Regions from separate parts of the Enterococcus olivae genome, predicted to be linked through region 2. Evidence: predicted binding sites of a transcription regulator. Region 2 holds the regulator's gene; the other holds the start of a gene.
What was found. Region 2 encodes NrdR, which represses ribonucleotide reductase genes. Its sites were predicted from a motif close to ACACNATATATNGTGT; they were not measured.
Positions count from the first base shown of each region.

Region 1: a site for NrdR is predicted at 9,677-9,692, ahead of nrdD (anaerobic ribonucleoside-triphosphate reductase). Genes of this name have one in related genera too.

Region 1 is NZ_JBSMVT010000002.1:127,656-139,947, reverse strand. Features, by position in the region: gene ACWODM_RS02840 (PSP1 domain-containing protein) at 14-844, shown strand; gene ACWODM_RS02835 (DNA replication initiation control protein YabA) at 837-1,184, shown strand; gene rsmI (16S rRNA (cytidine(1402)-2'-O)-methyltransferase) at 1,237-2,103, shown strand; gene ACWODM_RS02825 (helix-turn-helix domain-containing protein) at 2,321-3,778, shown strand; gene ACWODM_RS02820 (helix-turn-helix domain-containing protein) at 3,853-5,301, opposite strand; gene dinB (DNA polymerase IV) at 5,516-6,649, shown strand; gene nrdG (anaerobic ribonucleoside-triphosphate reductase activating protein) at 6,778-7,380, opposite strand; gene nrdD (anaerobic ribonucleoside-triphosphate reductase) at 7,399-9,588, opposite strand; gene ACWODM_RS02800 (ABC transporter ATP-binding protein) at 9,856-10,623, shown strand; gene ACWODM_RS02795 (FtsX-like permease family protein) at 10,613-12,292, shown strand, end outside.
Region 2 is NZ_JBSMVT010000005.1:45,331-57,622, reverse strand. Features, by position in the region: gene ACWODM_RS05310 (Nif3-like dinuclear metal center hexameric protein) at 1-1,039, opposite strand, end outside; gene ACWODM_RS05305 (tRNA (adenine(22)-N(1))-methyltransferase) at 1,036-1,734, opposite strand; gene ACWODM_RS05300 (hypothetical protein) at 1,805-2,230, opposite strand; gene dnaI (primosomal protein DnaI) at 2,241-3,167, opposite strand; gene ACWODM_RS05290 (replication initiation and membrane attachment family protein) at 3,167-4,552, opposite strand; gene nrdR (transcriptional regulator NrdR) at 4,571-5,041, opposite strand; gene coaE (dephospho-CoA kinase) at 5,751-6,347, opposite strand; gene mutM (DNA-formamidopyrimidine glycosylase) at 6,351-7,190, opposite strand; gene polA (DNA polymerase I) at 7,205-9,850, opposite strand; gene ACWODM_RS05265 (Bax inhibitor-1/YccA family protein) at 9,964-10,641, opposite strand; gene ACWODM_RS05260 (MaoC family dehydratase) at 10,634-11,101, opposite strand; gene murC (UDP-N-acetylmuramate--L-alanine ligase) at 11,391-12,292, opposite strand, start outside.

The DNA.
Region 1 (12,292 bases), on a different contig from region 2:
AGGGAGGAGACACATGGTTAAAGTAGTGGGTGTTCGTTACCGACCAGCGGGACGAATCTATTATTTTTCTCCTGGTGAAACTGAATTTTTATATGATGACAAGGTCTTGGTGGAATCCCAGCAAGCCAAATATATAGCAACCGTCGCCATTCCAAACAAAGAAATGGACGCAGAAGATCTACCGGATGGGATCAAACCTGTTTTACACAAAGTGACAGCAAAAGAATTGAAGCAAGATGACAAAAACAAACAAGATGCCAAAGACGCTTTGCGTATCGGTAAGCAAAAAATCCGTGAACACAAGTTGGAAATGAAATTGGTCGCTGTGGAATATACGTTTGACCGCAGCAAAATGATCTTCCAGTTTACAGCGGATGGACGCATCGATTTTAGAGAATTGGTCAAAGACCTTGCGGGAATCTTCCGCACTCGAATCGAGTTGCGTCAGATTGGTGTCCGTGATGAAGCCAAGATCCTTGGTGGAATCGGTCCGTGCGGCAGACAGTTGTGTTGTTCGACTTTTTTAGGCGATTTTGTACCAGTATCGATCAAGATGGCCAAAGATCAAGGACTTTCATTGAATCCTGCGAAGATCTCTGGTTTGTGTGGACGTTTGATGTGCTGTCTAAATTATGAGAACGATGAATACGAAGCAGCTAAAAAAGAGCTGCCGGATTTTGGAACTGAGATTTTGACGCCAGACGGAAAAGGACGTGTGATCGGACTGAACTTATTGAGTCGTGTGATCAAAGTACGCTTGTTTGGCAAAGATACCCCTGTCGAATATGATTACGAAGAGCTCCAGGAAGCTGCCAAAGCAGGTGAAGCCGATGTCAATGGATAAACGTTCTCTATATGATGGTCTGAATGATTTTGAGAGCGATCTGCAACATCTCTTGGAGAAATTGGCGGAAATGAAAGATTCACTTCAAGAAGTCGTGGAAAAAAATGCGACACTTGAATTGGAAAATCAGCGTTTGCGTGAGCATATCCGTGAATTGAACCAAGTCACTGGTACACCTTCCGAAAAGGTCAAGCAAGAACTTTCTCAATCTCGGATGAATTTGGAAAAAATCTATGAGGAAGGCTTTCATGTTTGCTACGATCTTTATGGATCGAGACGGGAGCATGACGAACCTTGTGCCTTTTGTTTAGAAGTGATCTATCGAGAAAGCGGCAATTAGTGAAAAAGACTGGCATTTTTTGTGTCCAGTCTTTTTGTTAGGAGTGAACCAGATGAAGAAACAACGGAGTTTTAAAGAACAGACTGCGGGTGTGTTGTATCTTGTTCCGACCCCAATTGGTAATTTGGAGGACATGACCTTCCGTAGTGTGAAAATTCTACAGGAAGCAGATTTGATCGCCAGTGAAGATACGCGAAATACTCAGAAACTGTTGAACCATTTTGATATTTCTGTACCGCAAAAAAGTTTGCACGAGCACAATTACAAAGAACGAATTCCTCAATTGATCGCTGAACTAGAAGCAGGGAAGACGATCGCCCAGGTCAGCGATGCTGGAATGCCTTCCATCAGTGATCCAGGCCATGAGCTAGTAGAGGCCTGTATCGAAGCAGAGCTTTCAGTCATTGCTTTGCCAGGACCGACTGCTGGTCTAACCGCTTTGATCGCTTCCGGTCTGCCCCCTCAACCCAATTATTTCTATGGTTTTTTGGCGCGTAAGAAAAAAGAGCAGCTGCAGGAATTAGAGGAACTGAGATATCAAAAAGCAACGATGATCTTTTACGAATCCCCGTATCGCTTAGGTGCAACGATTCGAAATATGATCGAAATTTTTGGTTCGGAACGTCAGGCGGTCATCTGTCGAGAATTGACCAAAATCCATGAGGAGTATTTGAGAGGCAGTTTGCAGGAACTAAGTGACTACCTTGAAGAGCAAACGATCAAAGGAGAATGCTGTCTGATGGTTGCTGGAACAACGGAAGAGGCTCCGCAAGAAGAGATTGAAGGTAGCTTGATCGAACAAGTCGAAGCCTTACTAGAAGAAGGTATGAAGCCAAATACAGCAATCAAAGAAGTTGCTAAAAGAAACGGTTTGAAAAAACAAGAGGTCTACAAAGAATACCATGGATTGAGTGAGTAAAGTTGAATGTAAATTTTTACGCCAAGCGATGTTGATTGCTTGGTTTTTTTATTTTGAGGGCAGAAGTATATCCTGAAAGCGCTATTGTAGTAAGCAAGGGAGAACTTGCTTCTTGTAGAGTAAGCATGATACTATGACTTTAATAAAATTACGGATAAAAGTTGATAGATGGACAAGTATCAGATATTCAAGAGAAGTTTGTAAGGAGGTGGAAAAGTTGTTTGGCTTACACGAGGATATTCGATTGAAAAGGGATATTTTAGAGGTATTAGATACAGCATCGGATTTTTTAACCTATACAGAAATTAGAGATATATTGAAGTACCCTGCCTTTAATCGCGTCAAAAAAACCTGTAAAGAATTGCAAGCAGAATTTGATCGATTGTTTACCAAAGAGGAAGTAGAGTTTATTATAAAAATCTCTGAAGGCGTCAAAATCAATCGTTACAGTACGACGATTCATCGTTTAGTCGAGGATATGCTGGCAAAGGATTTTGTCTATGATCTTGTTGATAGACTCTTGAAACAACGTTGTCTCTCAACGGAGGAGTATCTAGAAAAAAATTACCTTTCAAGGTCGACACTGTATAATCGTATCAAAAAGCTCAATCATACCTTGGAACAGTTTGGTCTGCATATTTCTCTATCAAACCAGATTCGTTTAAAAGGAGAGGAAAGCTCTATTCGTATTTGTTCCTTTGTTTTGATTTTTCTTAGCCGTCGCAGATTAAGCAGAGCCTTCAACAAGGATGAAGTAAAAGTAATCCTTGAACAGACCCAAAAAATCGTGGGCTATTTAGACATTCCTGTCACCGAGAGTCAGCTACAGGTTCTGTCCATTTTTACCTTTGTGATACACTACAATGTAGTCAGAAATCCCTTGTCAGAAGAGGAGTCGTTTCGACAATATTCAAGGTATTTTTCTTATAAAGAAAAACCGGTATTTCTTGAGTCTTGGACATCGTTAGACTGGGAATTCTATCTCTATTTCATCTATGTTTCTAACTATTTGAATCCTATATATGATGAGAAGTTTATCCAATCTACCAAGTGTTTTTTTGAAGAAGAAGCTAGAGGCTGGATCGATCAATTTGAACACGACTTCTTTTATTTATCAGACTCTGACAAACAGAGAGCGAGTATCACTTTGGAGAAACAATTCCTTTTGCTACAGACAGTGATGCTTAATGAAGATGTGTTAGGTAACTTCAAGACATTTGATGAGCATCACGTAGCCCAAGTATTCTATGAACTCACGGAGCGTTTTCAGGTTTTTTGGACAGCAATTTCATCAAAATTGCCGCTTTACGAAATGTCTCCTTACTCACGAAACATCTCACTTTTGTTGATGTTTAGCTTAACGAATTTTAACTTTCTTTTGCCAGTGATTCGTCTCTACATTAATTCGGACGGTAACTATTTGCACCGTGAATATATGCAGTCTGTACTCAAGAAAAAACTGACTGATTTTGAGTTGATCTTTGTCAAAAAAATTGAGGAAGCAGATTTGATTATTAGTACATTCGATGAATTAACGCCACTGTCTCATCAGAAAACAATTATCGTTCGAGCGACTTTTCCTCCGAATGATGTAGAGGCGATCAGAGTGACCGCCAGCAAAATCGTAAGTAAAAATAGAAAGAGATCTGAACCAGATGGTCAAGAAGAAAAATAGAGACTTCAATCAAACTGTGACAAACATTCAGCCGGTGTTTTACCATATGAATGTTTGTCACAGTTTTTTTATCACTAAATAAGATGGAACGAGGTGCTGGGGAATTGTTTTTTGATTATTTGATCGATCTTATCCAGATCATCATTGGTCAATTGGACATTGATCCGTACGAAAGACTGAGGAGCATAGTCTTCAATTTCTAAAAAATCAATCGTACTAATGATCAGATCCGCTTCTTGGATCTCTTCGACAAATAATAGCTCATACTGATTAGAGAAAAAGAGCTGTAGCCGATTCTTGATATAATTGAAGTATAGGTCTGTCAAATCAGTGTAAAAATAAATCTTTCGTTTCGGAAGAAAGTCTTGCGGGGGGAGTAAGGAGAAGCACAGTAACAAACTGTTTATTTTGAAAGAATCGTCTGCTAATACAGTATTCCGTTGAGAAAATTCCTGCCAAAAATGAGCAAAATGGTTCATGTAATGAGGATAGGCATCGGTCAAGTAGTTTAAATCAACGACGGGAAACACTTCAGCCATTAGTTTGTTGACTGGGAAAATGAGTGTCGACAGGTATTTTTTGACTGCTTTTTCTTTTAGAAAAACGGCAAATCGTTGATCAAAAATAGTAAAATGTTTTTCAAATAAATCGATCCAGAGCTTTGTTTCAGCATCGATCAAGGTTGAATGAAAATGCTCGGTTTGGATAGGCAGATAGAAGCGAGAAAAATCATCCGTAAATATCACGAGTAGGAAAAATTCCCAGTCTTTTTTTGTCCAGTCAGGTAAAAATGCTGGTTTCTCAGGAAAGCTAAGCTGCCGAAAAAATTTTTTTTGATAGGGAAAAAAATAAATATGCTCCTCTTTTTCGATGGGAGATTGGTTGACACTAAAGAAAATCGCTAAGATCTCTCGTTGAGCTTCAAGTAGCTCCAATTTTAAATACTGACCGATTGCATCGATTATTTGTAGGGTATTGTCTTTTTGAAAAAGCCAAGGAATTTTAGAAAATTGTCGATGGACAACAAACAGAAACACGAAAGCAAAACTTCTGATCTTGGCTTCTGTACCTTGGATCTGAATGTTTTCTAAAAGAGAAATATGCAAATCATATGGATTCAAGTGAGTATTGAGTTCTTTGGTTTTTTCTTTCAGCTCCGAAACACTTATAAAATGTTTTTTACAAAAATCAATGGTCGACAGTTCTTCTCTTAAGAGGACCGAGCAATAAATAGTATAGGCTAGATCATGAGAGAAAAGATAGTCAAATACAGGCTGTAGCTGCGAGAGTGACTGGTGCTTTAGCTTGATTCCGCGAGCCCTGTTGATCGATAGTTCGATTTCACCTTGTGGATAACAGTGGGCAATGTCTTTTTGTAATTCTCTGCACAGTCTTTTGATAGATTCAACACTGGAAGCATTCAGCAGCTCCATTAATTTTTGAACAGAAATAAAATCAGAGCGATCCTCCAGAATGTATAACACTTGTTGCTTTGTCCATGTAGAAGCGTCTAATCCAAACATTTGATCCACCTCCGATGTAGTACTAGGTACTTTATTTGCCTAAGCATACCACAAAACAAATAGAATAGAAAAACAGGAGATGTTTTAAACTTCGAATTTCATGATGCTTCGAATTTAAGAGGATGTTTATGGTTATCTAAAGCCAGATCTTTTTTGATTTCTCAAACTTGAAGGGGAACGCTCGTTTGTATATAATAAAGGAGAGGTGAGAGCGATGACTGGGCTGCGGTTTCCATTAAAAAATGATCTATCCCGAAAAATTATTCATATTGACATGGATGCTTTTTTTGCTTCAGTCGAAGAACGAGACAATCCGGAGCTTGCCAAGCATCCGTTAGTGATTGCTCGTCATCCTAGTGATACTGGGGGCAGAGGAGTGGTCACAACAGCCAATTATTTGGCAAGAAAATACGGAATCCATTCGGCGATGAGTGCGCAAAAAGCGTATGAGCTTTGTCCTCATGCGGTCTTCGTTCCCGGCAATCATCAAAAATATCGGGAAATCTCACAAAAAGTGCGTGAAATTTTTCAACGTTATACAGAACTGATTGAACCTGTTTCGATTGATGAAGCGTATTTGGATGTAACAGAAAATAAGATCAACAGCAAATCTGCGATGAAAATCGCCAAGATGATTCAGCATGATATTTGGCAGGAGTTACAGCTGACTTGTTCAGCAGGAGTTAGCTACAATAAGTTTTTAGCGAAATTGGGTTCGGATTTTCAAAAACCTCGTGGCTTGACAGTGATCACACCAAATGAAGCTGTCTCATTTTTGAAAGCTTTGCCAATCGAAAAATTTCATGGGGTAGGCAAAAAAACCGTGCCTAGGATGCACGAATTAGGAATTTTTACTGGCGCAGACCTCTATGAAAAAAGTGAGATGGAGCTGATGCAGCACTTTGGAAAAATGGGCTACTCTCTTTATCGCAAAGTAAGAGGGATTCATAATTCACCTGTAAGTGTGACCAGAGAGAGAAAATCGGTCGGAAAAGAGCATACCTATGGTCATCCGCTAACAACGGAAGATGCCTGCTTGACACAGCTGAGAAGATTGTCAGAAGAAGTGGAAACTGCTTTGAAGCGGACGCAGAAGCATGGAAAAACCATTGTACTGAAAATCCGTTATGCCGATTATACGACAGTCACCAAGCGTGTGACATTAAGAGAATACATCCATAAAAAAGAAGCAATTTTCTCACAAGCTAGTTTGATTTGGGAAGAGATCATGGGTATTGAAAAAGGGATTCGTTTACTTGGCGTGACCGTCACCAATCTTGATCCACTGACCTACGAGAATATTGTTTTACCTTTATGGGAGACAGGTGATCCTTATCAAAGTAGTTAAGCCATGCTCGTCATAAAGCGTCAATAAATGAACAAATAAACCGCCCAAAAGAGTGTAATTGTACGCCTCTTTTGGGTGGTTTGCTAATTTCTATATTTACTTGGCAGTTCATCTGAACGATGTTGCGCTTAAATCAAGGTTTGTTTATCGATTTGTTCGTACTGTCTTTCGGTGTCTACGCATTTTTCCCAGATGATGGCCTGCCCGGCTTCCAGCGATTTGGGTACATCTAGAATCCGTTGGTTACTACTGCCCCGAAACTGAAGATTCAAGTTGCGTTTGCTTAATTCAAAACGTCCATCGACCAAAATATCGATCGTGTGAAGTAGCTCCAGCTTGTCTTCTGTTTCTAGCAATAATTCTTCAAAGGTATAACCGGACCAGCTCCAAATATCTTTTGTTTGTCCAAAGGTAGCTCGTACTCGACGAACCAGCTGGAGGCAAACTTCGGTATTGAGAAAAGGTTCACCGCCTAAAAGTGTCAGTCCTTGAACATAATCATGGCTGAGATCTTCGATGATCTGATCTTCCAGCTCTTGTGTGTAGGGGGTACCGTAGCGAAAATTTTGGATGGCTTTGTTAAAACAGCCCTCGCAAGCAAACAGACAGCCACTGACATAGAGACTGTTGCGAACTCCTTCGCCGTCTACAAACATAAAAGGTTTGTAGTCGGCGATTTTTTTGTGACTGTATTCCTCGCTTTGCCATTCTTGTGGACTTGGATTTCTCAAGAGAATCACTTCCTGTATTTATTTCATATGTTTGACCCGAGATGAGATCTCCTTGTGACGTCCATGGACCATTGGACGAGCTTGTGGATTACCTAAATAACCACATGTTCGTTTGACAACATCACAAGTTTTTGGATCGTGATTGCCACACTGTGGACATTCGAATCCTCGTTCTGTTGGGGTGAAATCTCCTTCGAATCCGCATCCATAACAGTGATCGATCGGTGTATTGGTTCCTAGATAGCCGACACGATCATAAGAGTAGTCCCAGACAGCTTCCAAGGCTTTTGGATTTTGCTGCAAAATCGGGTACTCGCAGTAATGGATGAATCCGCCACTACAGTAAGCAGGATAATCTTTTTCAAAGTCGAGCTTTTCAAAAGGTGTTGGATTCTTACGTACGTCATAGTGGAAACTGTTTGTATAGTAATCTTTATCAGTAATGTTCTCGACTAGACCGAACTTTTCAGTGTCTAGACGACAGAAGCGGTCGGTTAGACTTTCGCTTGGGGTAGAGTAAACACTAAAATGATAATCATACTGATTGGCCCAGTTGTCGGCATTCCTTTTCATCAAACGCAGGATAGCCATGGTGAATTCTTTCGCTTCAGGATCTTTTTCCCATTCGCCACCGTAAAAGGCAGCAGCGACTTCATAAAGACCGATGTATCCCAGAGAAATGGTTGCTCGGCGATGTTTGAAGAGTTCATCGACAGCATCTTGACGGTTCAAACGTTTCCCAAATGCACCATACATATAAAGGATTGGTGCGTTGGCTGGTGTTGCTTCCTTGCAGCGTTCCACTCGGTAAACCAAGGCGTCTTTGACGATCTCCAAACGATCCGCCAACAGATTCCAGAATTTTTCTTTCTTGCCTTCTGACTCCAAAGCGATCCGAGGAAGATTCAATGTTACGACTCCTAGATTCATCCGACCAGCATTGATTTCCTCACCCTGTTCATTTTTCCAGCCTTGTAGGAAGGAGCGACAGCCCATTGGCACCTTGAAGCTACCAGTCAGTTCAATGATCTTGTCGTAATTTAGAATATCTGGATACATCCGTTTAGTGGCACATTCCAGTGCTAGCTGTTTAATATCATAATTAGGGTCGCCTGCTTCTAAATTCAAGCCACGTTTGATGGTAAAGATCAATTTTGGAAAGATCGCTGTGCGGTGCTCACTGCCTAAGCCGTTGATCCGGTTTTGCAGGATCGCTTTTTGGATCTCACGTTCAAACCAATTGGTCCCCAATCCAAACCCTAGAGAGGTGAAAGGTGTTTGACCATTGGAAGTAAACAAGGTATTGATTTCGTACTCCAAACTTTGCATGGCATCGAAAATATCTTTCTTCGTTTTTTTGCGGGCAAAGGCTTCTTGGCGTTCCTGACCATCAATCCATTCTTTGGCATCTGCTAGATGCTTTTCATAATTACGTTTGGCAAAAGGTGCTAACAGCTCATCGATTCGGTCTGCCGAGCAGCCGCCGTATTGACTAGAAGCCACATTGGCAATGATCTGCGAGATTTGAGCCGTAGCTGTTTGAATCGAACGAGGAGCTTCCACTTCGGCGTTGCCCATTTTGAAGCCTTCGTTCAACATTTTCTTAAAATCAATCAGACAGCAATTAGTCATCGGAGCATAAGGATGATAGTCCAGATCATGATAATGGATATCTCCTTTTTGATGGGCATTGGCTACATGTGGAGGCAGCATCTTCAGACCAATCGACTTGCCGACGATCCCTGCAGTCAAGTCACGTTGTGTATTAAAGACGTTACTGTCTTTGTTAGCATTCTCATTGACGACCGTCTGATCTTTTTGCATCAGTTTCTCGATCGTAAAGTTGATATCAGTTGCTTGACTGCGCGCAAAATCACGTTGTGTGCGGTAACGAATATATTCCTCCGCCAAAGCATATTCATGATGTTGCAATAGAATGTGTTCTACGATGTTTTGGATCTCATAGATCTTGATGTTGTCAGAAAAACGATCAGAGATCTCCTGGTTGACTTTTTCCACGATGGTTGACAACAAACTATAGTCAAGCGGGGACAATTCTCCTTGTATTTGAATTTTTGCTTTTGCTAATGCGTCATAAATTTTCTGGTCATCAAAATCAACGGTTCGTCCATCACGTTTGATGATTTTGATAAGTGTCAATTTTGAAGAAAGAAAAGATTGTTCATCTTTTATCTTAGGCTCCATCATTATGATCTCCTCCTTGCGTTTAATCCTATTTATCATAAACTAAAAAATAGACTTTTTCAACTACATATAGTGAGTAAATATTTTATATACACTATATATAGTAATTATTCATCGATTAGTTTCGTGGAGATCTGTATTTTATCAAAGTTTGCGATTGTTTTTCTTTACACAAAATGTATAAAAATTTTTGTTTTTGAGAGATCGTTTGTTTTTAGTGAAAGCTAAAAAAATATGCTAAGATACTAGAGAGAAAAGAGGCGAGGATAAATGGTAAAAATAATCGATGTGAAGCATCTGACTAAAGCTTATGGGACACATTTGAATCAAACAAAAGTCTTGGACAACCTGTCTTTTAGTGTAGACAAAGGCGAATTTGTTGGCATCATGGGTCCAAGTGGTGCCGGGAAAACAACCTTGATGAACATTCTGTCTTCCATTAGCCTGCCAACGATGGGCTCTGTTTACATTGGTGGACAGGACATCACTCGTTTGAAAGAAAAAGAACTGAGTGATTTTCGCCGAAAGAAAATTGGTTTTATTTTTCAAGATTTTAATTTGTTGGATACATTGACAACAAAAGATAATATTTTATTGCCTTTGGCGATCGACAAGCTACCGATTGAAGAAATGGAGAACCGTGTCAAACGAGTCGCTGAGCTATTAGGTATCTCTTATCTGATGGATCGCTATCCCGATGAGCTGTCAGTAGGGCAGAAACAGCGAGTTGCTGCTGGACGAGCGATGGTTGTTCAGCCGGAAGTGATTTTTGCCGATGAGCCGACAGGGTCGCTGGATTCCAAATCTGCTGCTGAGCTGCTACGCTATTTGGCAGAGCTTAATCTGCATCAGGAAACGACGATCCTGATGGTGACCCATGATCCCTTCACGGCAAGCTATTGCAATCGGATCTTGTTTATCAAAGATGGCGTTTTTTTCGCCGAGGTCGTTCGGCGAGGCTCACGCAAAGAATTCTTTGAGCAGGTCATCGACATGCAGGCGACGATTGGGGGAGGCGGTCGAACCAATGCTTTTTAAAATCATTTGGCGAAGTTTTTTACGTCAAACACGCAATTATATCGTTTATTTTTTATGTATGATGACGTCAGTGATGATTTTTTATTCCTTCAGTGCCATGACCTATGATCAGCCTTTGACTCGCCGAGCGAGGCAAGATATCCAGATCGAGGGAGTACTGACATTAGGAAACATTGTTGTAGCAGTCGTCATTCTGATCTTTATGCTGAGTGCAAATCAGTTTTTCGTCCAGCAACGCCAGAAGGAAATCGGGTTGTACCAGCTTTTTGGCTTGAGAAAATCACGGATCTTGTATCAATTTCTCGTTGAAGCAGTGGTCTTGAATATTGTGTCACTGATCGTGGGGATCTTGATGGGCATGGTCTTCTCTAAATTTTTTGCCATGATTTTGATCAAAGCGATGGCACTGGATATCAATAGCCGCTTTTTCATTTCCTGGCCGTCGATCGTGACAACGGTTGTGATGTTTTTGATTGCTTTGGGTTTTATCTCTGTTCAAAACATGCTACTGATCTGGCAGAAGCAGCTGATCGAATTGTTCACACAGAAAAATGATTTTTCTAGTCGTCGTTTACGCATGCACTGGTCAGCCTATTTTACTGCAGGTTTAAGTATTCTGTTGATTGGTACTGGCTATTATATTGCAGTAAATTTCAATGAAGTATTAGGCAAATATATTCAAGAGACTGGTGATTCATCCGCTTTTTTATGGATTCCCTTGTTGATCTTTGCCTTATGTGTCTTTGGCACCTACTTGTTTTTTGGTCAAGGGCTTCAAGTATTGCTATTTTTAATAGGAAAGTGGCGGAAGTATAGCTATCGTCAGTTACGCTTCTTTGTTTTGAATGATACGCGGAAACTATTGCAAAAAAGCTGGCGTACACTGTCTTTGATCTCAGTGATCGTCGGGATCGCCATTTCCATGATCGGTGGGGCGCTGGGTGTTTTTGCCGTCACCTTTCGCATGATGGAATTGAACTACCCCGTTGATTTTCAGGTTACAAGCGAATCTGCCTATCGTTTGGAGCAGCTGATCCAAAGAAATGGGGGCACTCTTTCTCAGAAGCTGGTTTTACCCCTCAAAGTAACTGGAGCACAGGCACTTCGTCGCAATGAATTGGCGGAACAGGAATTTTACTCAGACATCAGTGTGGTAGATATTCTTTCAGAAAAAGAATACCAACGGCTGCGCCATATTCTGCCGGAAAGTCCAGAGGTAGCTATCCAGGATTCTAACGGAGCGGTACTGTTCAATCCGATGTACAGCTTGAACAACGAGCTAGTCTCTTATCAAAAAAAGATCTCTTTGACGAAGGATCTTGAGCTTGATGTGGAACAATCTTATCCAGATTTTATTGGCGATAATTTGCTGCGTTACGGGACGCTTTTACTGGTCGTCAAAGAAGAGATTTACGAACAGATCGAGGGACTAGATTATCAAATCGTCTACATGAATGCACACGGTTATAATCAGGAAAGATTCCAGCAAAATTATGTCACACAGTTTCCAACAGAGTGGGGCAACGAGATCTCTTATCATTATGTATACCAGAATGGGCAGCTCCACGGAGAGCTCGAAACTTCGTTATCTGAGGAAAACAAGCAGCTAGAAGATTGGCATAGTATATCCCGTTTGAATCAAAGTAGCCGTTATCCCAACGTCCGTTCT
Region 2 (12,292 bases):
TTTTTTCTACAAATTTTGGTATACAAACAATCTCAATGTTATGCCCCGGGTCGATCACTGTCAACCCATTTGTCTGCATGTCATGGGCAGTATGGTAATAGACATCTCCTGTGATGTAGACATCGGCATTTGCACGTAAAGCATCCGGATAAAAATTCCCACCTGAGCCGCCACAAATCGCCACACGCTGGATCATTTTTTTAGGTTCTGTGGCCTCAATTAATCGTAGACCATCGATTCGGAAAGTTTCTTTGACCTTCTGCGCAAACTGTTCGATAGGCATTGGGTTGACTAAGTTCCCCACACGACCGATCCCATAGATCTGCGGTGGATTGTCCAAAGGCAAGATATCGAAGGCCGGTTCTTCGTAAGGATGTACCTCAAACATCGCAGCAAGCAGTTGATCCTGAATCGTTTCAGCAAACAGAACTTCAATTCGAGCCTCCTGAACCTGTTCTGCTTTATTGGCTGATCCAATGGCCGGACTGGCTTCTTCATTAGGAGTGAATCTTCCTGTTCCAATCAAAGAATAGCTAGTGTGGTGATAGTTTCCCTGTTCACCGGCGCCCGCATCCCCTAATGCTTGTCGCATCTCAGCGCTATGCTCCACTGGGACATAGACGACTAGCTTCTTGTAATGGACTGTATGAGTTTTTTTCAAATAGCTATCAACTTCTACATCCAGCATCTCACAAAACCAGTCATTCAATCCGTCTTCAATGATATCCATATTCGTATGGGCAGCATAGACCGAGATGTTGTTGCGCAGTAGGTCGATATACATTTTCGTTTGCAGATCATCCTCGGTCAAACGAGCAATGGGTCGAAAGATCGGTGGATGCTTGGCAATAATCAAATCCACCTTTTTTGCGATGGCCTCTTCGACCACCTCCGGACGAACATCCAATGTCATCATCACTCGTTGGATTTCACGGTTCAAGGTTCCAATATGCAATCCCACAGGGTCGCCTTCTTCTGCCAACCACAAAGGGCAGTATTCTTCAAAGCGGCGAATCAAGCTTTTCGCTGAAATACTCATGCCAGTACCTCCTTGATCCATTCAATCTGAGTTTGAATCTCTTCAATTTTTTCAACAGGTTTTTCTTCTGCCTTTTCCAGTTGTTGCAATACGTATTCACGAGCCTTCAATTCTCTTCGCCATTTCGCAAGAAAGACCTTACTTTTTTCCTGTAACAGTAACGGTCCAAAAAAGAGCTCTTTCTGAGAATAGTCCACTTGATCCTGTTTTTCTGCAACGAGGATCTCATAGATTTTATTGTTTTCTTCAAGGATTTCTTCGGCAATGATCGTATACTCGTTTTGGAATAACCATTCGCGCAAAGTCTTTTCCCCGACATTCGGTTGCAAAACTAAGCGTTCGGTTCCATCGATGCGTTGCTGTTGTTTCCCTGATTCAAGAATCGCTCGAATCAAGGTTCCCCCCATGCCAGCGATCGTGACAGTGTTGATCTGATCTGTTGTTTGGATCGCCTCTAAACCATCCGCCAGACGAACCTCGATCCGATCAGACAAACCGCTTTTCCTCACTTGCTTCTCCGCCGATTCAAAGGGACCTTGCACGACCTCTCCTGCAACTGCAAAAGAAATTTGTCGCTGTAGCATCAATGCTACCGGAAGATAGGCATGATCAGAACCAATATCTGCCAATCGGGCATCCTGTGGCACATAGGCGCCGACTCTAGCTAGACGCTGCGATAACTCTTGTTCATTCATTGATTAACCTCTTTCTTAAAAAAATCTCTCGAATATGACGCAAAGTCAAATTCAAGAGAATGTTCAAATCTTATGGTAATAATTTGATATCTTCTACTGAATTGCCTGCAAGTTGCGGTGGAATCGAAGCAGTCATAATGGCATGTTCCGATAAAGTAACCTGTACTCTTTGCCCGGAAGTCCATTCCTCTAAGTTTTCCACCTGTTCGCTATTCACGTTGACACCGACACCAAACTCTTTAAACGTTGCTAAAATATTATTATCTGGATCAGCCACTGTTTCGCTCTCCTGAAGGAAAATCAGACGATTTCCTGCTGAATCAGACGTATCTGTTGTTTCGTGGATCGTTCCGATAAAAATCGTCTGCACTGCGGACATCTCCTCACTAATACTGATATTGTCAGTCGTATAATTCGGTTGCTGCTCTTCCTTTGCTTCGCTACATCCGCCAAGCAACAAAAGAACACCTATCGTAAGCAGAAGTTGCTTTTTCACTCCATCACCTCTAACTGTTGCGTCGGTTACGTCCCGCCATCTGGATCTCTTTTGTCAAGTAACGCACACGTTCCATGATTCGCTTAGCCTTCAACGGTTCCTCTTCTCCGCGCTGTGTAACAGTCAAATGCTGCTCCAGCTCCAACATGGAAAAATTGGAAGTAAAGAAGGTTGGTAGTTGTTCTTGCATACGATACTGCAAAATAACACCGAAGACTTCATCACGGATCCAGCTACTCATCGAGTCAGCACCAATGTCATCGAGCATCAGGATGGGCGCTTTTTTGATTGCCTCCATTTTTTCTGATACCTGATTTTTACCGATCGCCTGTTTCATTTCAACGGCAAACGATGGGAAATGAAGCAGGGTCGAAGTGAAGCCAGCTTCTGCTAGATCTCTAGCGATCGCCCCTAGTAGATAGGTTTTTCCTACACCAAAGCTTCCAACAAGATACAAACCCTTGTGGAAGGTCTTCGAATTTTGTTTGTATGCTCTAATAAACTCAGTGGCTGCCATCAAGGCTTCACCACGACCACTTGTCATTTCATAGGTCTCAATTCTGGCTTCCTGAATATCTTTAGGCATATTCAATGCTTGGATTCGTCCACGAATCTCTTCTTGTTTTTTACGAGCCAACAGCTCTTCTGTAGGAATATAGGTCACATCTACCGAATGATAGTTCAATGTCAATTGTGGTTCATAGCCTGGCGCGATCATTGATGGATCATTTACTTCAAATTTTCGCTTCTCTTGCACGAATTCGTACAGCTTAGCGTAGCTACGTTCGATATCCTGTTGAGTCAACCGTTCTTTGTTTGCATCTAAAAAATTACGGACATCTTGATCTTGCAAGACTTCCTGCATCATTTCTTCAAAACGTGTCCGAAAATTCTTTTGATCAAGCAATCGATTCAAATTTTTGCCTACATCATCCATCAGCTTTCACCTTCTTTACTCTTTAAATATTCCTGCATACTTTTCTGCATCTTCGCCAGCATTTCTGGATCTTCGACTTCTTCTTGTGGATTATCTACCCAGTCCGGCAATGTTTCTTTACGGATCGGTTTTTGATAATTATTTGCTCTTGGTTTATTTCTAGTAGTTTTTGCTTCCTTGGACTCTTTGACTAACTGTCGAACGTGTCTGATCGCTTCTTCGGGACTGGTTATTTGCAGCTCTGACCAGTCTGTGGCGATTTTATTGACGAAATTCGCTTGTAAAGAGCTATTTTTCTGAACAGCGAGAACATAATGCATCAAGACATTGATCACACTATTCGGTAAAGGACTTCGCTCCACTAAACTTTTTAGTAGCCAGTTTTCAGAATCGGTCACAAAGCTGCGCTTCTCTTGTTTGATCGCCTGTAAAAAATCTGCCGGTGCCGTGCTCTCACTCAGCTGGATCAAACCAATATCATTCTCCGAAAAACCAGTTTGACGCAAAGTGTTGAAGCGACGTGTCTCTTCCGTCTCAGACAGGCTTTCCTGCTGTTTTTTCGGAGACGATTGCTTCATCTGGCGATTGACAAGCTTGTCCAGTTCTTTTTGACTGACTTGTCCGTCTGTTAAAGAAACGACCGAGGCCATTAGATTGACCAATTCGATTTCATCAAAACCATATAAATTTTGGTACAGCGTCAGCTTTCTTTTGAAATCTGCTGTAAAATTAGTAGGATCGATATATTTTCGTTTAGCAAAATCCATTAGAAAGTCCCAGTCGATTCGGTTGTCATCCAGTGTAAGTGCAGTATCTCCAGTTAATTGATATTCCTTTGAGACCTGTTCTAACTCGTCTTCTTTACGAGCAAAGGCTTCTTCTCTGATTGCTCCATAGACATCACTGAAACTGCTGGTGATCTCTTGATAACTCGATGTTGTAACAGCCTTTGGTTTAAATCGGCTCACCATCTGATTAAATTTGCGTTCACCAACCGCACTCCACAACAGAAAGCTGTACAGTTCATCTTGAAAGAAACTTTGAGGATGTAAGGGTTCTTCCAGCCGATAGAGAAACATTCTGCCGAATTCTGGATCGTCTTTGATGAATACAGACAACAGCCCCATCCCCTCTAAACGCTTGCGTGCCTTCAAAAAGTCTGGCAATCCCAGATTCAAAGCATTTAGCATATCGATATGGACAAATTCATTTTCATTTTTATCTTCTGAATCACCGATCAAGGCATAGTAGAGTGCCATTGCCTGTGCGCCAATAATTGGTTGATAAAGATACGATAAACCGTCGTTTCCTTCTTCGGTGAGGGGTACGCTTTTGAACACTTGATATATATGATTTGGTTGGACTTCCTCCCAAGCGGATCTCACACTAACCCCTCCTTGCTCTTAATCATTGGATTCTTTTGCTTTATCTACGATTCCTTGTAATTCTTTTAGAAAAACTGACATATCTTTGAATTGACGATAGACGCTGGCAAAACGAATATAGGCGATTTCATCTAAATTCACCAAGTCTTCCATCACGTATTCACCAATCATTGTAGAGGAAATCTCATTTTCTCCCCGTTCACGAATGCGTGCTTCCACATGGTCGACGATCTGTTCCATTTGTTCCATGGCTACTGGCCGTTTTTCTGCAGAACGAATCAAGCCTCTCAAGATCTTTTCACGATTGAATTCTTCACGAGCGCCATTTTTCTTAATAACTAACAGAGGTGTTTCTTCTAATCTTTCAAACGTTGTGAATCGAAATCCACAATTTTCACACTCTCTTCTGCGACGAATCGCGCGCCCATCATCAGCCTGACGACTATCAATAACGCGAGAATTATTATGATGACATTTTGGACAATGCATGATTCCACCTCATTTATCTAGATTTATTTTAAAATTATTCACTAATTTACCGTTAGATTAATTAAATTTCTGATTATATTATAACATGACTCGATTATTTTCTAACAGCAAGACAGTAAAAAACTCTAGAATTTTTCTAGAGTTTTTTAAGAATTTACAGTTGATTCTCCCTAACAATGATTCACTGCATAACAAAGTCTGCTTCTGTCGATCCTGAGAATATTTTACGCTTGCTCATGATTTATTTTCTATGTGAAGCGACTTTGGTTCAATGTCATTAAATTTTCCAAAAAGAAAGAAATAAAATTGCCGCTCTGTATACCAAGGAAAACTTAAAATCGTTCTGAGTAGGACTAGGTTCAAGCAGACTACCTCTGTCATTCATCTTAGCTCTTTAACACGGTAATGTCGTGTCTTGTTGTTGTGTTTTGCTGAGTGAAAAAGTTGTCTGCTTTATTCATTCGAAAGGAACTCCTGATTAACAAGTACTTATTTAGCGCAACGAAGAGAATGGCTTGAGTTGTCGCCGTGCTTAGAATTCAATGTGAATTAGTCTCAGTTATCAAGTATTGGTTACTGAGACTTTGAAGCTTGAAAGGCTTGAGACGGTAGGATCAAGCTGGTTCCACGGCTGACTCTGAGCAAGACCTTCTCGCAGTGAAGTGCAGCTAGAGCAATTCGAACGGAATTTGAAAAAACATTTCCTTTTTTAAATAAACTTCTCATTCTTCAGCCATGCTTCAACCTGATGACGCGTTTTTTCTTTAGTTCCGCGGTTGTCAAAAATGATATCGGCCCGTTTTTTCTTCTCTTCGATCGGTAACTGGCTATTGATTCGCTGCATCGCCTGTTCTTCGGTCAGCTGATCCCGCATCATCAAACGCTGTAATTGTAGCTCTTCAGAAATGTAAACGACCGCTGTTTGATCCACTTTTTTATCATACTCAGCTTCAAATAACAACGGAATATCGGCAATCACCAAAGCGGCAATTTTTTTTGCCTCCGTTAGTTGGCGAGAAATTTCCTCCTGTAAAAAAGGCGCCAATAATTCGTTCAATACCTGACGCTGTTCTGGATCGGAAAAAATGACTGCTCCTAGTTTTTTTCGGTCCAGTGTTCCATCTGCATGCAGGATTTCTTTTCCAAAAGTCTCAACGATCGCCGCTAATCCACCTTGATTTGGTTCAACGATCTCTCTAGCGACCACGTCTCCGTCCACAATAGGAAAACCATGTTCTCGAAAAATTTGCACAACGGTGCTTTTCCCGGTGGCGATTCCACCTGTGACACCTAAAATCATCGTCATTGGTTATCTTCCTCTCCATACTTGACACGTCGGGCAATAGTGAGTACCCCTTTGTGCGACTTTAATTTTGACAATCGGCGTCCCACAACGTGAACAAGGCAAACCTGTTTGTCCATAAGCATTCAAAGAAAGTTGAAATTTTCCAGCCTCACCAAGGGCATTGGCATAGGTACGAATCGTCGTTCCCCCAGCTTCGACCGCTCGTCCTAAGACATCGATGATTGCCTGATACAAACATTCCGTCTCAGCTTCATCCAACACGTTTGCTGGTGTCTCTGGATGGATCTGAGCTTCCCACAAGGCTTCATCGACATAGATGTTTCCTAGTCCAGTCACCAGCTTTTGATCTAGCAGCAAAGGCTTGATCGCTTTGGAAGACCGACGTAGCTTTTCTTGAAAAGGTGTCAGAAAAAAGACTTCCGGCACAGGTTCCGGTCCCAATTGTCGAATTCCTTTGTAAGAAAGACTTTGATCTTTTTCAGTCAAGGTCATACGTCCGAATTTTCGAACATCGTTGTAATGTAAGGATGTCCCATCTGTAAACACAAAGACAACATGCGTATGCTTGTCCAGCGTCTGGTTATCTGTCGCTGAATAAAACTCATACTTTCCTTCCATACGCAAATGCGAGATCATATCGACATCCGTTAATTTAAAAATAAGAAATTTCCCTCTTCTTTGGACATCTTCGATTGTTTGACCGATCAATAAGGTTTGAAACTGAGTCACTTCCGGTGATTCGATGATCCGTGGCCAGCGAACTGTCACCTTTTCGATCGTTTTTCCTTGTATGAGTCGAACCAATCCTTTACGTACTGTTTCAACTTCTGGTAGTTCTGGCAATTGCATTCACCTCTTTATTTTGCTTCATACCATGTTTTGCCCCAGCTGCTGTCAGTGACTAGTGGCACATGTAAAGAGACTGCTGTCTCCATGACTTCTTTCACCAATTGATCCAATTGCTTCCATTCGTTTTCTGGAACTTCAAAGACCAGCTCATCATGAACCTGTAGGAGCATCGTTGCTTCCAGCTTTTCTTCTTTCAATCGACGATCCAATTCGATCATTGCGATTTTCAAGATGTCAGCAGCACTCCCTTGGATCGGCGAATTGATTGCCGTTCTCTCAGCAAAAGAACGTAGATTATAATTACGAGAATTGATGTCTGGCAAATATCTACGACGCTGATAAAGGGTTTCTACATAGCCTTTGTCCTTTGCTTCCCGGACAACACTTTCCATATAATTTTTTACCCCTGGATAGCGGTCAAAGTACGTGTCAATATACTGCTGGGCTTCTTTTCTGGTGATTCCCAGATTCTGAGACAAACCATAATCAGAGATACCGTAGACAATCCCAAAATTGACAGCTTTGGCCTGACGGCGCATGTTCGGCGTAACATCCTCGGCTTTTTCAATCCCAAAGACACGCATCGCTGTACTTGAATGGATGTCTTGACCTTCTAGAAAAGCGTCTTTCAAATGTTCATCGTCAGAAATATGAGCCAACACTCGCAGCTCGATCTGAGAATAATCGGAAGAATAGATCAACCAATCTTGTTCTCGCGGTACAAAAGCCTCACGAATTTTCCGCCCTTCTTCCAAGCGAATCGGAATATTTTGCAGGTTAGGATCAACGGAGCTCAAGCGACCAGTTTGGGTCAAGGTTTGCACATAACGGGTATGGATCTTGCCATCTGGCTGGATCATTTTCAGCAAGCCTTCCACGTAGGTCGACTGGATCTTAGAAATTTGACGATAGGTCAAGATATCTTCCACGATCGGTGCCTGTTCTTTCAATTGTTCCAGCACATCTACAGCAGTCGAGTAACCAGTCTTTGTTTTTTTAATAACTGGCAAGCCCATTTTTTCAAAAAGAATCACTCCTAATTGTTTTGGAGAATTCAAATTGAATTCTTCACCTGCCTGCTGATAGATTGTTTGTTCGATCTCATGGAGTCTTGTGGCAAATTCACCCTTCATTTGGTTCAAACGCTGTGCATCTACACGAATACCGGTAATCTCCATCTCAGCTAAAATATCGGACAATGGAAACTCGATGTCATCAAACAATGCCGTTTGTCCTTTGTCTTCTAGTTCATCCTTTAGCTTGTCTGTCAACCAATCGATCGCTTTGATTTTTCGTGCCAAATGAGCATAAAAGACTTCTTCGTCCTCTGGCAAGCCTTTCTTTGCTCCACGTCCATAGACCGAATCATCGGACTGAACCTCCGTATAACCGTAGTGTTCTGCCACAGCTGCAATGTCGTTGCTGTTGTCATTGGTATCAAGTAAATAAGCAGCTAAAAGTACATCATAGTCCAGCCCTTGTGGACGACCAATATAACGATTCAGAACGACTTGCGTCCGTTTGGCGTCAAAGACCTTTTTCTTTTTGGCTGGATCGAATAGCCATTCCTGAAAGGCAGGATCTTCAAAAATCCCTTCATCATTACTGACGTAGATTTTTTTTCGTGTTCCCCAAGCAACCCCTACTATATCTTCAATATGGTAGTTGTCCCCAAGTATCTCTACATAAAAAGCTGTTTCGTCAGCAAACATTTCTGGAGAAGCCTTGTCCACGACTTCGAATAAAACATCTTCCATTTCTGATGCATCCTCGATCACATTTAATTTCTCCAAAAAGGTTTTGAAATTCATTTCTTTGTAAAAAGGAATAAGTTTGTCCAGATCTTTGCCTTCGTATTTTAACGTATCCAGCTCGACCTTGATTGGAGCCTCCGTATTGATCGTAGCCAATTGTTTGGAAAGGAAGGCTAAGTCACGATCATTGATCAGATTTTCCTTCATCTTGCTTTTTTTCATTTCATCGATATGTTCATAGACGCCTTCAACAGAACCATACTGATTAAGTAATTTAATCGCTGTTTTTTCACCGATCTTGGTTACTCCGGGAATGTTATCAGAAGCATCCCCCGCTAATCCTTTCATATCGATGATCTGAGGAGGAGTCAAACCATTGTATTTCTCTGCAATGTGCTCGGGTGTATAGGATTCAATGTCGCTGACCCCTTTGACTGTGATATCGACTTTGATGTGATCCGTCGCCAGCTGGGTCAAGTCCCGGTCACCAGTTAAAATGACCACATCAAAATTCTCCTTGTCGACACGCTTGGCCAAGGTTCCAATGATATCGTCCGCTTCATAGTTATCCAGCTCATAATGTTGGACACCCAAGGCAGTGATCAATTCACGAATATAAGGCATTTGTTCTTTGAACTCACCTGGTGTTTTGGCACGGCCACCTTTGTACTCTCCATATAAATCATTTCTAAAAGTCGTTTTTCCGGCATCAAAAGCCACTAAAACGTGTGTGGGCTGTTCTTTTGCCATCACATTTTCAAACATATTGTTAAAGGCATAAACCGCATTTGTATGTAGACCATTACTGTTTTTAAAGCGTTCCAAAGAATTATGCAACGCAAAAAATGCACGAAAGGCCACACTGTTGCCATCTACTAATAATAATTTATTTTTTGTCATTTTTCCGACTCCTCACTTCAAGCATTCTTCTTTATTTTAACAAAGAACACTAGGGATTGCGATTATTTGCGCACAAAAAAACGAACACCTTTTGATCAGTGTTCGTTGTGATTTTAATCTCTTGAAAAAATTCTCAATAGTGACAAGAACAAGTTGATAAAGTCCAAGTACAACTGCAAAGCCATAAAGGCAGCAAAACCAAGATTATTTTGTCCTTGTGTTGCAAAATAAACTTCACGGATACGTTGATTGTCATAAGCAGTCAAGCCAACGAAAATCACTACTGTCGCGTAGGATAAAAAGTAATCTGCACTCGCACTTCTTAAAAACATATTGATGACTGTCGCGATGATCACGCCCCATAACAAGCCGATCCCTGCTCGACCGATTCCGCTGAGATCACGCTTCGTAAAGGCGCCATAGATCGACATCACGACAAAGGTTGCCGTAGCGATCACGAAGGCTTTCGTGACATTCTCAAAACCGTAAGCATACAGTGTAATCGACAGAACCAAGCCATTCAGTAGTGAATAGACGATAAAACCGGCCAATGTCAATGACGGATTTTTCGCTGCTTTTGCACTCAGCATCAACACCAATAGAATTTCGGCGATCCAGATACCCGTCAAGCCTAGAGGGAAACTTTGGATAAAACCAACCGTTTCCTCCAAAAACACACTTGAGCCCAAAAATGCAGCCAACGCACTGATTCCTAACCCCATACCAAAAATCGCATACACTTTGGCGTAAAACTGATTCAAACCTTTTGCTTCAATCACTTGATTATTCATTTACTTCCTCACTCTCTTCAATAAGAATTGGCGGTTGTACCATAACCACCGCATCAAGTACACGGTCAGCTTCTTCATTGACCGCTTCCACAGAAATCGTTACAACATCTTTTCTTTTGTCTACCTTGATCACTTCAAACTCAAAGGTCAGTGTTTGATAATGATAAACAGGTTCGACAAAATTGACAGAAAAGTTGACCACATGTGAACCCGGTCCAGGTAAATGCTTTGAAATCGCACTGGTTACGATACCCATCAACATGATCGATGGTACGATTGGACGTTCATACGCCGTTTCTTGTGCGTAATCATGTTGGATGTAAAGAGGGTTCGCATCGTTCGTCAGTCCAAGATACAACAGCAGCTGATTGTCTTCGATCGATTCCGTGACTGACAACGAATCACCTTCCTCGATTTCTTCGATGGTTTTCCCTAGTTTTCTTGATTTCCCTATATTCAAAATAGCAGTCCTCCAAGTAAGTTTTCTTTTATTTTATCAAAAGCTAAGAAAAGTGCAAGTGGACACCCTTTAATTTAAATAGACCTTACTCAAAGTCTAAAGAAGTATCGTCGCTCCGATTTAAACGGGTGTTCGAACCCCCGGCAAATCATCTCAACAAGGTTCTACGCTTTTGCTTTCCACCCTTTAGCCTTTAGTGTTTGTAGCATTTTCGAGAACCACTGTTTATAGGTAAAAACACTCCTCTTGCAAATGAAGAGAAGTGCTTGATTCCTTGTTCAAAGACGACTTACAAAACATTGCGAGTCGTGTTACTTAGAAGTGTTTCATAGGCACGTTCAAACTTTTGGACATCACCTGCGCCCATGAAGATCATGACTGCATTTTCGTGATCCAATAATGGCGAAACATTGTCTTCTTTGACTACTTGTCCACCTTTTTTGATTTTAGCGCCTAGATCTTCAATCTTCACGTTGCCCTGAGATTCACGAGCTGAACCAAAGATATCACAAAGATACACTTTATCTGACAGATCCAGAGCATCAGCAAATTCATCCATCAAAGCGATCGTTCGAGTGAATGTATGTGGTTGGAAGACAGCAATGATTTCTTTGTCAGGATATTTTTGACGCGCACCATCAATTGTTGCTTTGATCTCAGCTGGATGATGAGCATAATCATCGACAATCGTCATATCCGCTACGATTTTTTCGCTAAAACGGCGTTTCACTCCTTGGAAGGTCATCATTTCTTCGGCAACTTTTTTCATATCAAAACCTTCTAGATGAGCTGTTGCAATCACACCTAGTGCATTGTTGATATTGTGTTGACCAAATGCCGGCAAGACAAAATGACCAATGAAATCGTTATGGAAATATACATCAAAAGCAGATCCTTCTGTTGTACGAACGATATTACGTGCTTGAATATCATCGTCATCATTGACACCATAATAATAGATCGGTACTTCGGCTTCCAGTTTGCGAAGATATTCGTCATCCCCGAAGGCCAAAATTCCTTTTTTCACTTGATGTGCCATTGTTTGAAAGGCAGAAAAAACATCTTCGATACTCTTATAATAATCAGGATGATCAAAATCGATGTTGGTCATGATCGCATAGTCCGGTGAATACGCTAGAAAATGTCGACGATACTCGCAGGCTTCAAAAGCAAACAGCTCTGCATCCGGAT